One region of the Cronobacter sp. 153480017-3 genome, then DNA from elsewhere that is predicted to be linked to it. Evidence: riboswitches for the same ligand, from Rfam matches in the RefSeq annotation. Region 1 holds a riboswitch; each other region holds the start of a gene.
The links. Region 1 has a riboswitch for thiamine pyrophosphate ahead of thiB (thiamine ABC transporter substrate binding subunit). Riboswitches for the same ligand answer to the same signal wherever they lie in the genome.
Positions count from the first base shown of each region.

Region 2: linked by a shared signal. The riboswitch ahead of thiM (hydroxyethylthiazole kinase) and the one ahead of thiB (thiamine ABC transporter substrate binding subunit) in region 1 are both predicted to bind thiamine pyrophosphate.
Region 3: linked by a shared signal. The riboswitch ahead of thiC (phosphomethylpyrimidine synthase ThiC) and the one ahead of thiB (thiamine ABC transporter substrate binding subunit) in region 1 are both predicted to bind thiamine pyrophosphate.

Region 1 covers NZ_JBSEYN010000005.1:185,291-190,024, reverse strand. Annotated here, with positions in the region: gene sgrT (glucose uptake inhibitor SgrT) at 96-260, opposite strand; gene sgrR (HTH-type transcriptional regulator SgrR) at 347-2,011, shown strand; TPP riboswitch at 2,047-2,148, shown strand; gene thiB (thiamine ABC transporter substrate binding subunit) at 2,181-3,164, shown strand; gene thiP (thiamine/thiamine pyrophosphate ABC transporter permease ThiP) at 3,140-4,734, shown strand, end outside; gene thiQ (thiamine ABC transporter ATP-binding protein ThiQ) at 4,734-4,734, shown strand, end outside.
Region 2 covers NZ_JBSEYN010000001.1:820,338-825,071, reverse strand. Annotated here, with positions in the region: gene ACUW6V_RS04025 (ABC-F family ATP-binding cassette domain-containing protein) at 1-338, opposite strand, end outside; gene ACUW6V_RS04020 (RcnB family protein) at 697-1,023, opposite strand; gene ACUW6V_RS04015 (DUF1493 family protein) at 1,255-1,572, shown strand; gene ACUW6V_RS04010 (hypothetical protein) at 1,770-2,285, shown strand; TPP riboswitch at 2,596-2,692, shown strand; gene thiM (hydroxyethylthiazole kinase) at 2,726-3,523, shown strand; gene thiD (bifunctional hydroxymethylpyrimidine kinase/phosphomethylpyrimidine kinase) at 3,510-4,310, shown strand; gene fbaB (class I fructose-bisphosphate aldolase) at 4,458-4,734, shown strand, end outside.
Region 3 covers NZ_JBSEYN010000015.1:23,848-28,581, forward strand. Annotated here, with positions in the region: gene ACUW6V_RS20450 (HesA/MoeB/ThiF family protein) at 1-102, opposite strand, end outside; gene thiE (thiamine phosphate synthase) at 95-727, opposite strand; gene thiC (phosphomethylpyrimidine synthase ThiC) at 727-2,628, opposite strand; TPP riboswitch at 2,745-2,854, opposite strand; gene ACUW6V_RS20465 (Rsd/AlgQ family anti-sigma factor) at 2,907-3,410, opposite strand; gene nudC (NAD(+) diphosphatase) at 3,513-4,286, shown strand; gene hemE (uroporphyrinogen decarboxylase) at 4,328-4,734, shown strand, end outside.

The sequences.
Region 1 (4,734 bases):
GGGCGAAATCGTGCTCATAATAGACGAAAAAAGCCAGCAGTAGCACACTGCTGGCAGGTGAAAAGCACCAATACTCAGTTACACGTGATGTCCGCTTAGCGGCGCTTAAACGTCACCGGGAATGTCACATCCCACTGCATGATCTCATCCAGCATTCGTTGCGGCGTTTTACCGTTCAGGCGGGCCAGCCATGAGCCGGAAAGACGTTGCGTTGCGCTGAAATACTGCTGATAAAACCTGCATGTTGACGACGTTTTCATAAGCCCCTCCGCTTTCATCGAAGAGAAGTATTGCCGTAATATAGGGAATATTAAATTGATGAGTTTCGAGCGGGAGTTCCCCTTTTATGCCTTCAGGTCGTCTGCAACAGCAATTCATCCGTTTGTGGCAATGCTGTGATGGCAAGCCGCAGGAAACGACGCTCAACGAACTGGCCGAGCTGCTGAGTTGCTCGCGCCGCCACATGCGCACGCTGCTGAACGCCATGCAAGCGCGCGGCTGGCTGACATGGGAAGCCGAGGCCGGACGCGGCAAACGCTCCAGGCTCCAGTTCCTCTATACCGGACTCGCGCTTCAGCAGCAGCGGGCGGAAGATCTGCTGGAGCAGGACAGGATCGATCAGCTGGTGCAGATCGTCGGCGACAAATCCACGGTGCGTCAGATGTTACTTTCACACCTGGGCCGCAGTTTCCGCCAGGGACGCCATATTTTGCGCGTGCTCTATTACCGCCCGCTGCAAAATCTGCTGCCCGGCAGCGCCTTGCGCCGTTCAGAAACCCATATCGCCCGGCAGATTTTCAACGGTCTGACGCGCATAAACGAGGAAAACGGGGAACTGGAAGCTGACATCGCGCACCACTGGCAGCGTATTTCCGCTTTCCACTGGCGCTTTTTCTTACGCCCCGGCATCCATTTTCATCATGGCCGCGAGCTGGACATGCTTGATGTCATCAGCTCGCTCCAGCGCATCTGCGCCCTGCCGCTCTACGCGCATATCCGTGAAGTGGTCTCTCCCACCGCCTGGACGCTGGATATTCATCTGAGCGAGCCCGACGACTGGCTGCCGTGGCTGATGGGCAGCGTGCCGGCGATGATCCTGCCGCGGGAGTGGCCGGAGCTGCCGAAATTCGCGAGCCAGCCCGTCGGCACTGGCCCTTACGCGGTGGTACGCAATAACAGCAACCAGCTTAAGATCCGCGCTTTTGATGACTACTTTGGCTATCGCGCGCTGATTGATGAGGTGAACTTCTGGGTGCTGCCGGAGATAGGCGAAGAACTGAGCTGCGCCGTTCAGCTTGAAGGCCCGACGCGCGACGCCGACGAAAAAGCCGTAGAAAGCCGCCTCGAAGAAGGCTGCTACTACCTGCTGTTTGATTCCCGCTCGCGCGTGGGCGCGATGCCGGAGGTGCGCCGCTGGATAAGCTCGCGCTTTACGCCTGCCCGCCTGCTGCACCGTGCCGCGCCGCACTATCAGCGCCTCTGGTTTCCGGCTTACGGCCTGCTGCCGCGCTGGCACCACGCGCCGCAAATTCCTGAGGCGCAGAAACCCGCCGGGCTGGAGCGTCTGACGCTCACCTTCTATGGCGACCACAATGAAAACCGCATTATCGGCGCGTTGTTGCGCGACATTCTGGCGCAGGAGCAGGTGGAGCTGGAATTGCGGGAAGTGAGCTATGAGGAGTGGTATCAGGGCGATATCACCAGCGATCTGTGGCTTAACAGCGCCAACTTTACGCTGCCGCTCGATTTCTCGCTGTTCGCGCACCTGTGCGAAGTGCCGCTCATTCAGCGCTGCATCCCGCTCGACTGGCAGGGCGACGCGCAGCGCTGGCGCACCGGTGCGCTGAACCTGCCGCAGTGGTGCCGCACGATGCTGGAGCGCCAGGATATTCTGCCGCTGATCCATCACTGGCTGATGCTCCAGGGCCAGCGCAGTATGCGCGGCGTGCGCATGAACACGCTCGGCTGGTTTGATTTTAAATCCGCCTGGTTTGCGCCGCCGGAGCCGTAACCCTTTCGCAACATTACGCAAATCATTACAATGGGCCGTTCTCAACGGGGTGCTGCCGGCTGACCGGTGCGCTGAGATAATACCCGTCGAACCTGATCCGGATAACGCCGGCGAAGGGATTTGAGGCTACCGCTCAAAATCCTTTGCCCCCATTTGATAAAGGTGCAAAGTGTTAAAAAAACTGCTTCCTCTGCTGGCGCTCGCCGCCGCTCCGGCTTTCGCCAAACCTGTCCTGACCGTCTACACCTATGACTCCTTCTCCTCGGAGTGGGGCCCTGGCCCGAAAATTAAAACCGCCTTTGAAGCCGACTGCGGCTGCGAGCTGAAATTCGTGGCGCTGGAAGATGGCGTCTCGCTGCTTAACCGTCTGCGCATGGAAGGCAAAAACAGCAAAGCCGATGTGGTGCTGGGCCTGGATAACAACCTGCTTCAGGCCGCGACCACGACCGGGCTGTTCGCCAAAAGCGGCGTTCCGGCGGGTGAGGTTAACGTGCCGGGCGGCTGGAACAACGACACCTTTGTGCCGTTCGACTACGGCTGGTTCGCCTTCGTTTATGACAAAAACAAACTGAAAAATCCGCCGAAAAGCCTCAAAGAGCTGGTTGAGAGCGATCAGAAATGGCGCGTCATCTATGAAGATCCGCGCACCAGCACGCCGGGGCTGGGCCTGCTGCTGTGGATGCAGAAAGTTTACGGCGATAAAGCGCCGGACGCCTGGCAGAAGCTCGCTGCAAAAACCGTTACCGTCACCAAAGGCTGGAGCGAAGCCTACGGCCTGTTCCTGAAAGGCGAAGGCGATCTGGTGCTGAGCTACACCACCTCGCCCGCCTACCACATTATTGAAGAGAAAAAAGAGAACTACGCCGCCGCGAATTTCAGCGAAGGCCACTACCTGCAGGTGGAAGTCGCGGCACGCACCGCCGCCAGCAAACAACCGGCGCTGGCGGAGAAATTCCTGAAGTTCATGGTTTCGCCTGCGTTCCAGAATGCAATTCCTGCCGGCAACTGGATGTACCCGGTGACCAACGTCGCGCTGCCGGAAGGCTTTAACGCGCTGACCCGGCCGCAGACCACCCTGCAATTCACCTCACAGGAAGTGGCCGCACAGCGCGCGCAATGGACGAGTGAATGGCAACGCGCCGTGAGCCGCTGATCCCCGGCTGGCTCTGGCCCGGCCTCACCGCCGCCCTGCTGATGGCGGCGGTGGCGCTGGCGGCGTTCGCAGCACTCTGGACACACGCGCCGCACACCGATGCACGCGCGCTGCTGCACGACAGCTATCTGTGGCACGTGGTGCGCTTCTCATTCTGGCAGGCGTTTCTCTCCGCGCTGATTTCCGTCGTGCCTGCGATCCCACTCGCCCGCGCGCTCTACCGCCGCCGCTTTCCGGGGCGGCGAATGCTGCTGCGACTGTGCGCCATGACGCTTATCCTGCCGGTGCTGGTGGCGATTTTCGGCCTGCTTAGCGTCTACGGGCGCAGCGGCTGGCTCGCCGCGCTCTGCTCGACGCTCGGCATCGAATGGACGTTCTCGCCTTATGGATTACAGGGCATCCTGCTGGCGCATCTCTTTTTTAATATGCCGATGGCGACCCGTCTGCTCTACCAGACGCTGACGCAGATCCCCGGCGAACAGCGCCAGCTCGCGGCGCAGCTCGGTATGCGCGGCTGGGACTTCTTCCGGCTGGTGGAGTGGCCCTGGCTGCGCCGCCAGATCCCGCCGGTGGCGGCGCTCATTTTTATGCTCTGCTTCGCCAGTTTCGCCACGGTGCTGGCGCTCGGCGGCGGGCCGCAGGCGACAACCATTGAGCTCGCCATCTACCAGGCGCTGAGCTATGACTACGATCCGGGCCGCGCGGCGCTGCTGGCGCTTATCCAGATGGGCTGCTGCCTGTCGCTTATCCTGTTAAGCCAGCGGCTCAGCAAGGCGATCCCGGTCGGCGCGACGCTGGCACGCGGCTGGCGCAACCCGGAGGATTCGTGGCGCAGCAAGCTTACCGATTCAGCGCTGATTGGTGCCGCGCTGCTGCTTCTCCTGCCGCCGCTGCTGGCGGTGCTGGTGGATGGCCTGGGCGGCGATATAAGCCATGCGCTGGCCGACCCGGCGCTGTGGCGCGCGCTCTGGACGTCGCTGCGTATCGCGCTCTGCGCGGGGGGGCTGTGCGTTATCCTGACCATGATGCTGCTCTGGAGCACGCGCGAGCTGTACCTGCGCCAGCGTCGTCTTGCCGGGCAAAGCCTTGAGCTCTGCGGCGTGCTGATCCTCGCGATGCCGGGCATCGTGCTGGCGACCGGGTTTTTCCTGCTGCTGAACGCCACCCTCGGCCTGCCGGAACGCGCCGATGCGATTGTGATTTTCACCAATGCCCTGATGGCGATTCCTTACGCGCTGAAAGTGCTCGATAACCCGATGCGCGATATCGCCGCGCGTTACGGCGCGCTCTGCGCGTCCCTTGAGATACGCGGCCTGAACCGGCTGCGGCTGGTGGAAACTCGCGCGCTGCGGGTGCCGCTCGCCCAGGCGATGGCGTTCGCCTGCGTATTGTCGATTGGCGACTTCGGCGTCGTGGCGCTGTTTGGTAATGAGGATTTCCGCACGCTGCCCTTTTATCTCTACCAGCAGATCGGCGCGTATCGCAGCGACGCTGGCGCGGTCACGGCGCTGCTGCTGCTGCTGCTCTGTTTCCTGCTGTTCACCTTGATTGAAAAACTTCCGGGGCGCCA
Region 2 (4,734 bases), on a different contig from region 1:
CCCATATTTGCGAGCAACGCCTGCGCCCGCCAGGCGCTGCTTTCACGCTCGGCCTCAGGCAGCCTGGCCAGCAGCGCGTCCAGCAGCGTCTGCTGATGCAGTTCGTCGGGCAGATGCTGCTCCACGCGCGCCAGCAGGCAGCGCGCCGCGCGCGTCACAACGCCTTCGGCAGGCGCAAGGGTGCCGTCCAGCGCTTTCAGAAGCGTGCTTTTGCCGCAGCCGTTATGACCGATCAGGCCAATGCGGTCGCCTTTTTTCAGGGTAAAGGAAAGGGCGTTCAGCACCGGGCCAAACGGGGAATCAATGCGCAGGGAGTGCGCCGTCAGTAATGTGCTCATCGCTTACTCAGAATTTTCAGGCATAACAATGCCTCGTCAAACATCGCTGACGATAATCTGGTAAGCCCTGGAGAAGGGTGATGTGATGGGATCTTCGCTCAGGGTCCAGTTATCGCAGCACGATACCGGTAATGCCTGAGCTCTGGCGATCGCCAAAATGATGTGAATAGTCAAACAATTCACAGCACAGCATAAGAGTCCTCCTTTTTATTCATCAGGTTGATAGGTAGAGCGAGTGTAGCGGGCAGCGCGTTTAAGCACCACTACGCGTATTAAGGGGTGTGAGCGAAAAAACGTTTTGGAAAGGGGAGATATAAGACGCGCCTGAGCGTCGGGCCTGCTTCAGGCGCTAGAAGGATTAACGGTGGTAGAAAATATCGCCGTTCATGGCGCGCACAACTTTACCTTCGGCGTCGGTGATAAGTACGTAGTAGCCGCCCATGTAAGTCCAGTGTGTGCCGGCTTCCGGGGCGGGCAGGTTGCGGATCTGCCACTGTTTGATGTTGTACTGCTCGGTGCGGTAGAGGTCCGGCACGATGTCGCCAATGGTGTATTTTTTGGAATCGGAGTGAAACTCTTTCACTTCATAGCTATCGATAGATTTGGGTTTTACCACATCTGCGGCGAATGCAGAGGCCACCGACATCAACAGCACACCCGCTACGATCATTCTGGTTTTCAACATACCTTCTCCACATGTCAGGGCGCTGCGCCCCGTTGATTTTGTTACCGTCAGGCCGCTATCTTCCTGCGCCATTCCCGGCCGGGCAAGGCTAATTATGTATAAAAAAATGAAGCCGATAGCAATCGGCGCGGGGCTGATTTGGTGGGGCGTGCTTATGGGCTGCCAGAAGTGGTGGGTTATACTTATGTCATGATTGCAGGGATAATGAGATTATCATCCATCGGATTATTTATGATGAGTACAGAAGACGGCGTTCGGGCGTTAATAAAAAAGCATTTCTGGGAGATGGCGGATGAAGATTCGTTAAGTACCGGACAATATTCCGTCCTGCCAGAAGATGCGCACGCCTTCTTCGGGGAATACTTTGCTGTGTTCAATATGAATTATTCTTCCTTCGACTTCCGTAAATATTTTCCGCAAGAAGGGATATTTTTCCTGCCCAATGCGATTCTTCCCGACTATTTAAAAAGCGATAAGCATCAACCTGCGCCGCTTACCGTGAAAATGCTGATTGCCTCGGCAAAGGCGGGGCGCTGGATTGATGATTAGCGCATTGAACACTTGAGGTTGTAATGGCATTATCGGAAGTCATGTTAAGTGACTCTGCGGGTTCTGTTAGATCGTGACGCTGCAAGATCGTATAACGATTAATGATAGCAGTGACAAGGTCCTGGTCGTGGAAGACTGATATGAGATATAGTTTGATATTATTGTGTCTGATTACGGGTACGTGCGGAGCAACCCAAATGACGGGATTTGGCGCAAGGTATTACGATGATATTACCGATGTTTATTCTGATAATCATGAAACCGATAAAGATCTGGTGCCCGTTATTGCTATAGGAACCACCGAATACAAGTTTGAGGTTAACACGCTTGCAGCTATCGCTAAGAATGCCGGTGTAAAGGTAAATAAAGATAACCTAGCTTCCTGGATTTGCCTAAAATCAGGGGGCATCAATTATTGGTTTATTTCTGATAATGAGATGGGAGCGGGGGATTTAACCGCGGTGGCAATAGCGAAAGATGGATCGCCTTGTACACCTTACAAGGGAGTATTACAAGTATCCGTTAAGGCGCCTGTGTTAACGACTAAAGAAGAAACAGAAAAATATTTTAATCATAAGCCTAAGAAAGATATCGTTATGTACTACAAGGATGTCGCAAAATCAGGTGAATACACGCAAAGTAACAGCATCATGTACTATCTGAAAGATGATAAAGTTCAGGGGGTTGTTATTAGCCAGGGGACGACCAACTGACAGGCGTCTTAGCCGTAAGGTCAGGAGTCATTTTTAATGAAACTCTGATGCCTATTTCTTTATTAATCTTAAAACCAATGGTAATGCCTCTTACTACGTCACTTACGCTCCAGCACCGCATCAATGCATCAGGGACAATGAAATCACCAGCAAATAAAGCCGGGCAGTCTGTATTTTTCATACTTAAAGCTTTTATAAGCCCCTCAAACTGAGACACAGCCTATTTTTTAGGGTTGAGTCTTTGGCTTCCCGCTGGCATGATCCACAACAGAGAGTAATGTAGCGTTAATCGCAACGCTTTGATTTTGCAGTAAATGACTCGGGGTGCCCTTCTGCGTGAAGGCTGAGAAATACCCGTATTACCTGATCTGGATAATGCCAGCGTAGGGAAGTCAGATGCCTGTCCGGTATCCCGTCTTCGCGCCTGGCAGGAGAGAACCATGTCTTCTGACCTGCTTTGCGGCTCGCACGCCGCGCCTGTTGTCACCCAACTTCGCCGTCACGCGCCGCTGGTGCACTGCATTACCAACGATGTGGTGCAAAATTTCACTGCCAATGTCCTGCTCGCGCTCGGCGCCTCGCCCGCGATGGTGGTGGATACTGACGAAGCCGCGCAGTTCGCGGCCATCGCCGATGCCTTACTCATTAACCTCGGTACCCTCACACGCCCGCAGCAGCAGGCGATGCGGGCGGCTATTGACAGCGCCTGCGCGGCGGGCAAGCCCTGGACGCTCGACCCGGTCGCCGTCGGCGTGCTTACGCTGCGCACGGAATTTGCGCAGGAGATTCTGGCGCGTCGTCCCGCCGCCATTCGCGCTAACGCCTCGGAAATCCGCGCGCTGGCAGGCGAAAGCGGCGGCGGGCGCGGCGTTGACGCGACCGAAAGCGCGCACCATGCACGTGAGGCGGCCCGCTTACTGGCGCGTCGCAGCGGCGCGGTTGTCGCTGTGACCGGCGAGGTCGATTACATCACCGATGGCGAACGCACGGTCGCGGTCGAGGGCGGCACCGTGATGCTGACCCGCGTGGTGGGCACCGGCTGCGCACTCTCGGCGGTCGTCGCTGCCTGCTGCGCGCTGCCGGGCGATCGCCTGGAGAATGTCGCAACGGCCTGCTGGCTGATGAAGCGGGCGGGCGAACAGGCGCTGACCATCTCCCGTGGCCCCGGCAGTTTCGCCAGCGCGTTGCTGGATAATCTGCATGCGCAGGCGTTCGGAGGTGCTCATGAAACGCATTAACGCGCTCACCATCGCCGGCACCGACCCGAGCGGCGGCGCGGGCATCCAGGCCGATCTCAAAACCTTCTCGGCGCTCGGCGCTTACGGCACGTCTGTCATCACGGCGCTGGTGGCGCAGAACACCCGCGGCGTGCAGTCGGTCTACCGCATTGAACCGTCGTTTGTCGCCGCCCAGCTTGATTCAGTGTTAAGCGATGTGCGCATCGACACCACCAAAATCGGCATGCTGGCAGAAACGGATATCGTCGAGGCCGTGGCGGAGCGGCTATCACGTTACCGGGTGCGTAATATTGTGCTGGATACGGTCATGCTCGCGAAAAGCGGCGATCCGCTGCTGAGCCCGTCAGCGGTGCGCACGCTGCGCGAACGGTTGTTGCCGCAGGTGGCGATCATCACGCCGAATTTGCCGGAGGCGGCGGCGCTGCTGGAAACCACGCATGCCCGCAGCGAAGCGGAGATGCGCCAGCAGGGCGAGGCGTTGCTGGCGCTCGGCTGTGGCGCGGTGCTGATGAAAGGCGGGCATCTGGATGACGCCGAAAGCCCCGACTGGCTCTTTACCCGCGAAGGCGCGACGCGCTTTACCGCCCCGCGCGTCATGACGAAAAATACCCACGGCACGGGCTGCACGCTCTCCAGCGCGCTTGCGGCGCTGCGTCCGCAGTATGCTGACTGGGTTGAAACGGTGACGGCGGCGAAGGCGTGGCTCACGAAAGCGCTGCAACAGGCGGATAGTCTGGAAGTAGGGGAGGGCATCGGGCCCGTCCATCATTTTCATGCATGGTGGTGAACCGTGCCAGCAGAATTAGCTGAAAATGCGCTCAGGTCTGGCAATCTGTGCTAATCAAGTCCAGGCTAAGAGGGCCCAGCTAAGGCGTGGGTAAGGAATCTTATCGTCCGGCAGGTCACCGCCTGCCGACCATAACGGGAGCGTATGATGACTGATATTGCGCAGTTGCTCGGCAACGATGCCGATAGCCTGTTACAGCACCGCTGTACGACCATTTCCTCCGACCAGCTCTACCTGCCAGGGCCGGATTATGTCGATCGCGTGATGATCGATAACAACCGTCCGCCCGCGGTGCTGCGAAATATGCAGACTCTTTATAACACCGGTCGCCTTGCCGGCACCGGTTATCTGTCTATCCTGCCGGTGGACCAGGGCGTCGAGCATTCGGCGGGCGCGTCCTTCGCCGCTAATCCGATGTATTTCG
Region 3 (4,734 bases), on a different contig from region 1:
GACAAGCAACACGCGGCTTGCCAGCAGTTTTTGCTGGCCGTCGATGGCGATATCCTCCAGCAGCAACTGGCGGCTGTAGCGCATAAAATCGGCGTCATTCATCGCCCACCCCCGCCAGTTCAAGCAACTCTTGCGTGGCGGCGCGCCAGTCGGGTGCCTGGGTGATAGCGCTCACCACCGCGATACTGCCGACGCCGGTTTCCAGCACCGCAGGCGCGCGCTCAAGGCTGATGCCGCCGATGGCGACCGTCGGATAGTCGCCGAGCCGTTTTACATGCGCGGCCAGTTGTGCAAGCCCTTGCGGCGCGGAGGGCATCTGTTTGGTCTGCGTAGGAAAAACATGGCCGAGCGCAATATAAGAAGGGCGTACCGCCAGCGCCACGTCGATTTCCATATCGTCATGCGTGGAGACGCCAAGCCGCAGTCCGGCGTTGCGAATGGCGTCGAGATCGGCCGTTTGCAGATCTTCCTGCCCGAGATGAACGCCATAGGCCTGATGTTTTATCGCGAGACGCCAGTAGTCGTTAATAAACAGCCGGGCGTGGTAGCGCTGACCGAGCTCAATGGCGGCGGCGATGTCGATTTCCACCTCGGCATCGGTTTTATCCTTGATGCGCAACTGAACCGTGCGCACGCCAGCGTCAAGTAAACGTGTGACCCACTCAACGCTATCCACAACCGGATAGAGCCCGAGACGGTGCGGGACGGGGGCGAACAGAGGCGTCATCACTCCACCTCCTCCTGGCGAAGATAAATATCGCCGCCGCGCGCCTGAAAACGATTCGACATCTCAGCCATACCCGCGTCGATCGCCTGCTTCGCGGCGTAGTCGCGCACCTCCTGGGTGATTTTCATCGAACAGAATTTCGGGCCGCACATGGAGCAGAAGTGCGCGACTTTGCCGGATTCCTGGGGCAGCGTTTCGTCGTGATAGGCACGGGCGGTGAACGGATCGAGCGCCAGGTTGAACTGATCTTCCCAGCGGAATTCAAAGCGCGCTTTGGACATGGCGTTGTCGCGGATCTGCGCCCCCGGATGCCCTTTGGCGAGATCGGCGGCGTGGGCGGCAATCTTATAGGTGATGAGCCCCTGTTTCACGTCCTCTTTATTCGGCAGGCCGAGGTGTTCTTTTGGCGTCACGTAGCAGAGCATCGCACAGCCGAACCAGCCAATCATCGCCGCGCCGATCCCGGAGGTGAAGTGATCGTAGCCGGGCGCGATATCGGTCGTGAGCGGCCCGAGCGTGTAGAAGGGCGCTTCGTGGCAGTGCTCCAGCTCCTCGGTCATATTGCGGCGGATCATCTGCATCGGCACGTGGCCGGGGCCTTCGATCATGACCTGGACGTCATATTCCCACGCGATTTTCGTCAGTTCGCCGAGCGTGTGGAGTTCGGCGAATTGCGCCTCGTCGTTGGCGTCTTGAATGGAGCCGGGGCGCAGGCCGTCGCCGAGCGACAGCGAGACGTCATAGGCGGCGCAGATTTCGCAGATCTCGCGGAAATGCTCGTAGAGGAAGTTTTCACGATGATGCGACAAGCACCATTTCGCCATGATCGAGCCGCCACGCGAGACGATGCCCGTCAGGCGGCCTGCGGTCATCGGCACATAGCGCAGCAGCACGCCCGCGTGAATGGTGAAGTAATCGACGCCCTGTTCGGCCTGCTCAAGCAGCGTGTCGCGGATCATCTCCCAGCTCAGATCTTCGGCGATCCCGTTGGCCTTCTCCAGCGCCTGGTAGATCGGTACCGTACCGATCGGCACCGGGCTGTTGCGCAGGATCCATTCGCGGGTTTCGTGAATGTAGCGGCCGGTGGAGAGATCCATCACCGTGTCCGCGCCCCAGCGGGTCGCCCAGACCAGTTTTTCGACTTCCTCTTCGATAGACGACGTCACCGCCGAGTTGCCGATATTGGCGTTGACCTTTACCAGGAAATTACGACCGATAATCATCGGCTCCGATTCGGGGTGATTGATGTTGGCTGGAATAATGGCGCGCCCGGCGGCGACTTCGTCACGCACGAACTCCGGCGTGATGTTCTCCGGCAGGCGCGCGCCAAAGCCGTGGCCCGGATGCTGCTGGCGCAGTACCGCCGTGCGAATGCGCTCGCGGCCCATGTTTTCACGAATGGCGATAAATTCCATCTCCGGCGTCACGATACCCTGGCGCGCGTAGTGCAACTGAGTGACGCGCTTGCCCGCTTTTGCGCGCTTTGGCGTCAGCAGCCCGCGAAAGCGCAACTCATCCAGCCCGTCGTCGGCGAGCCGCTCGCGGGTATAGGCGGAGCTGAGGGAATCCAGGGTTTCGGTATCGTTACGCGCGTCTATCCAGGCGCTGCGCAGTTTAGCCAGCCCTTCGCGAACGTCGATGCGCACCGCCGGATCGCCGTAAGGGCCGGAGGTGTCATACACCGGCACCGGTTCGTTAGGCTCATAGCGCGGGTTCTCTTTGCTGCCGCCCGCAAGCGTCGGGCTCAGGCAGATTTCGCGCATTGGCACGCGGATATCTTCACGCGAACCGGTGAGATAGATGCGGTGAGAGTTGGGAAAAGCGGTGCCTTCCAGCGTGTCGATAAAGTGTTGTGCGGCGGCGCGCTGCTCGCGGCGGCCAGGTTTGTTTGATACAGACATAGCGCATTCCAGTTAACGGTCAGGAAGTGGCTTGTCAGAACAACGGAGGAGTAATGGCGTGCGCCCGCGCACCCTTAACAGGGTCTCAGGGCGAAACGACACCCTGAGCGGGGCAAAATGGAATTACTCTTGTTCCCTTCGCAGGTCTTAACCTGATCAGGTTCCGCGGATCCCGAATTAACGGTCTCAGCCCGTGCTCGCGCACTGGGCACTCCGACAAGATAAACCCCGCTAAAATCGCGGGGGCATATTTAAACTACTCGTTAATACAGCCGAACTCAAGCCGGTTTGGCGAGGCCGGTTTCGTCATTGGCGCTTTCGCCGAGGTTGTTGTCAAAAGCCAGCATAATGAGCTTATCTTCCAGCGCGAAGCGGGCGGCGAGCGCCTCGCCAATGCCGGAAAGCGCTTCCTGAAACTCCAGGCAGTTATCGTGGTCGATAGCGCTTTCCAGATGCGTGTCGTAGAAATCCATGATTTGTTGGGTGTTGGATTCCAGCTGAGGATAGATTTGCGTGGCGGCGACCAGCGGGCTGGTGCCTTCCATTTCGCTGATCACGCGCTCATAAATATTGAAATGTCCGGCGGAGAGGTAATCCACCAGGCAGTGACAGAAATCGTCCAGCGCCTGTTCATCAAGCGCAGTCATCGGCTCCTTGCCGGGTTTGATGCCGACCATCTTGTAATAGGTGACTAACAGATGGTTGCGGGCAGCAAGCCAACGATCAACTAACTCATTACTCCCACCAACGCGTTCCGTCAGACTTTTTAGCTGGTTTAGCATGATCGACTCCATGAGATATAAGATGTAAAAACGCAAATGACCCAAAATATGTAAGAACAATGTTAATAACGTGCCAGTGAAGCAGAGGTAGTGCAATCAATTATGGAACGTACACTAGAAAATTTAGACCATGGCTGGTGGATAGTCAGCCATGAACAGAAATTATGGCTGCCAAAAGCAGAATTACCTTACGGCCGGGCCGCGGATTTTGGTCTGACGGGCGAAAAGGCGCTGCAAATTGGTCTCTGGGAAGAGGCGCCTGTTTTTCTCGTACTGCAAAAGCGCGAAAAAGACATGGCCTCGGTGCGACAGCTTATCGACCAGGACGCCGGGCTGTTTCAACTGGCGGGGCGGGGCGTGCAGCTCGCCGAGTTTTACCGCTCGCACAAATATTGCGGCTACTGTGGTCATGAGATGCACCCGAGCAAAACGGAGTGGGCGATGCTCTGCGGCCACTGCCGCGAGCGCTACTACCCGCAGATAGCGCCGTGCATCATCGTGGCTATCCGCCGTGACGATAAAATCCTGCTGGCGCAGCATACGCGACACCGCAACGGCGTTTATACCGTGCTGGCCGGGTTTGTTGAAGTGGGCGAAACGCTGGAGCAGGCGGTAGCGCGTGAGGTTATGGAAGAGAGCAATATCCGCATCAAAAACCTGCGCTATGTGACGTCTCAGCCCTGGCCGTTCCCGCAATCGCTGATGACCGCGTTTACGGCGGATTATGACAGCGGTGAAATCCAGATAGACACCAAAGAACTCATCGACGCGGGCTGGTATCGCTACGACCAGTTGCCGCTGCTGCCAGCGCCAGGCACCGTGGCTCGCCGCCTGATAGAAGATACGGTGGCGCGCTGCCGGGCAGACGATGAATGACGTGATACAATAGCGGCCTGTCGCTTGAGGAATAAGAAAAAATGACCGAACTGAAAAACGATCGTTACCTGCGCGCCCTGCAACGCCAGCCTGTGGATGTCACGCCGGTGTGGATGATGAGACAGGCTGGGCGTTATCTGCCGGAATATAAGGCCACCCGCGCGCAGGCGGGCGATTTTATGTCGCTTTGTAAAAACGCCGAGCTGGCGTGCGAAGTGACGCTACAGCCGCTGCGTCGCTATCCGCTTGATGCGGCGATCCTCTTTTCGGACATTCTGACGATTCCGGATGCGATGGGTCTGGGGCTCTATTTTGAAGCGGGCGAAGGCCCACGCTTCACATCGCCCATTACCGGCAAAGCGGACGTAGAAAAACTGCCGGTGCCGGACCCGGAACAGGAACTGGGCTATGTGATGAACGCGGTGCGCACCATCCGCCGCGAGCTGAA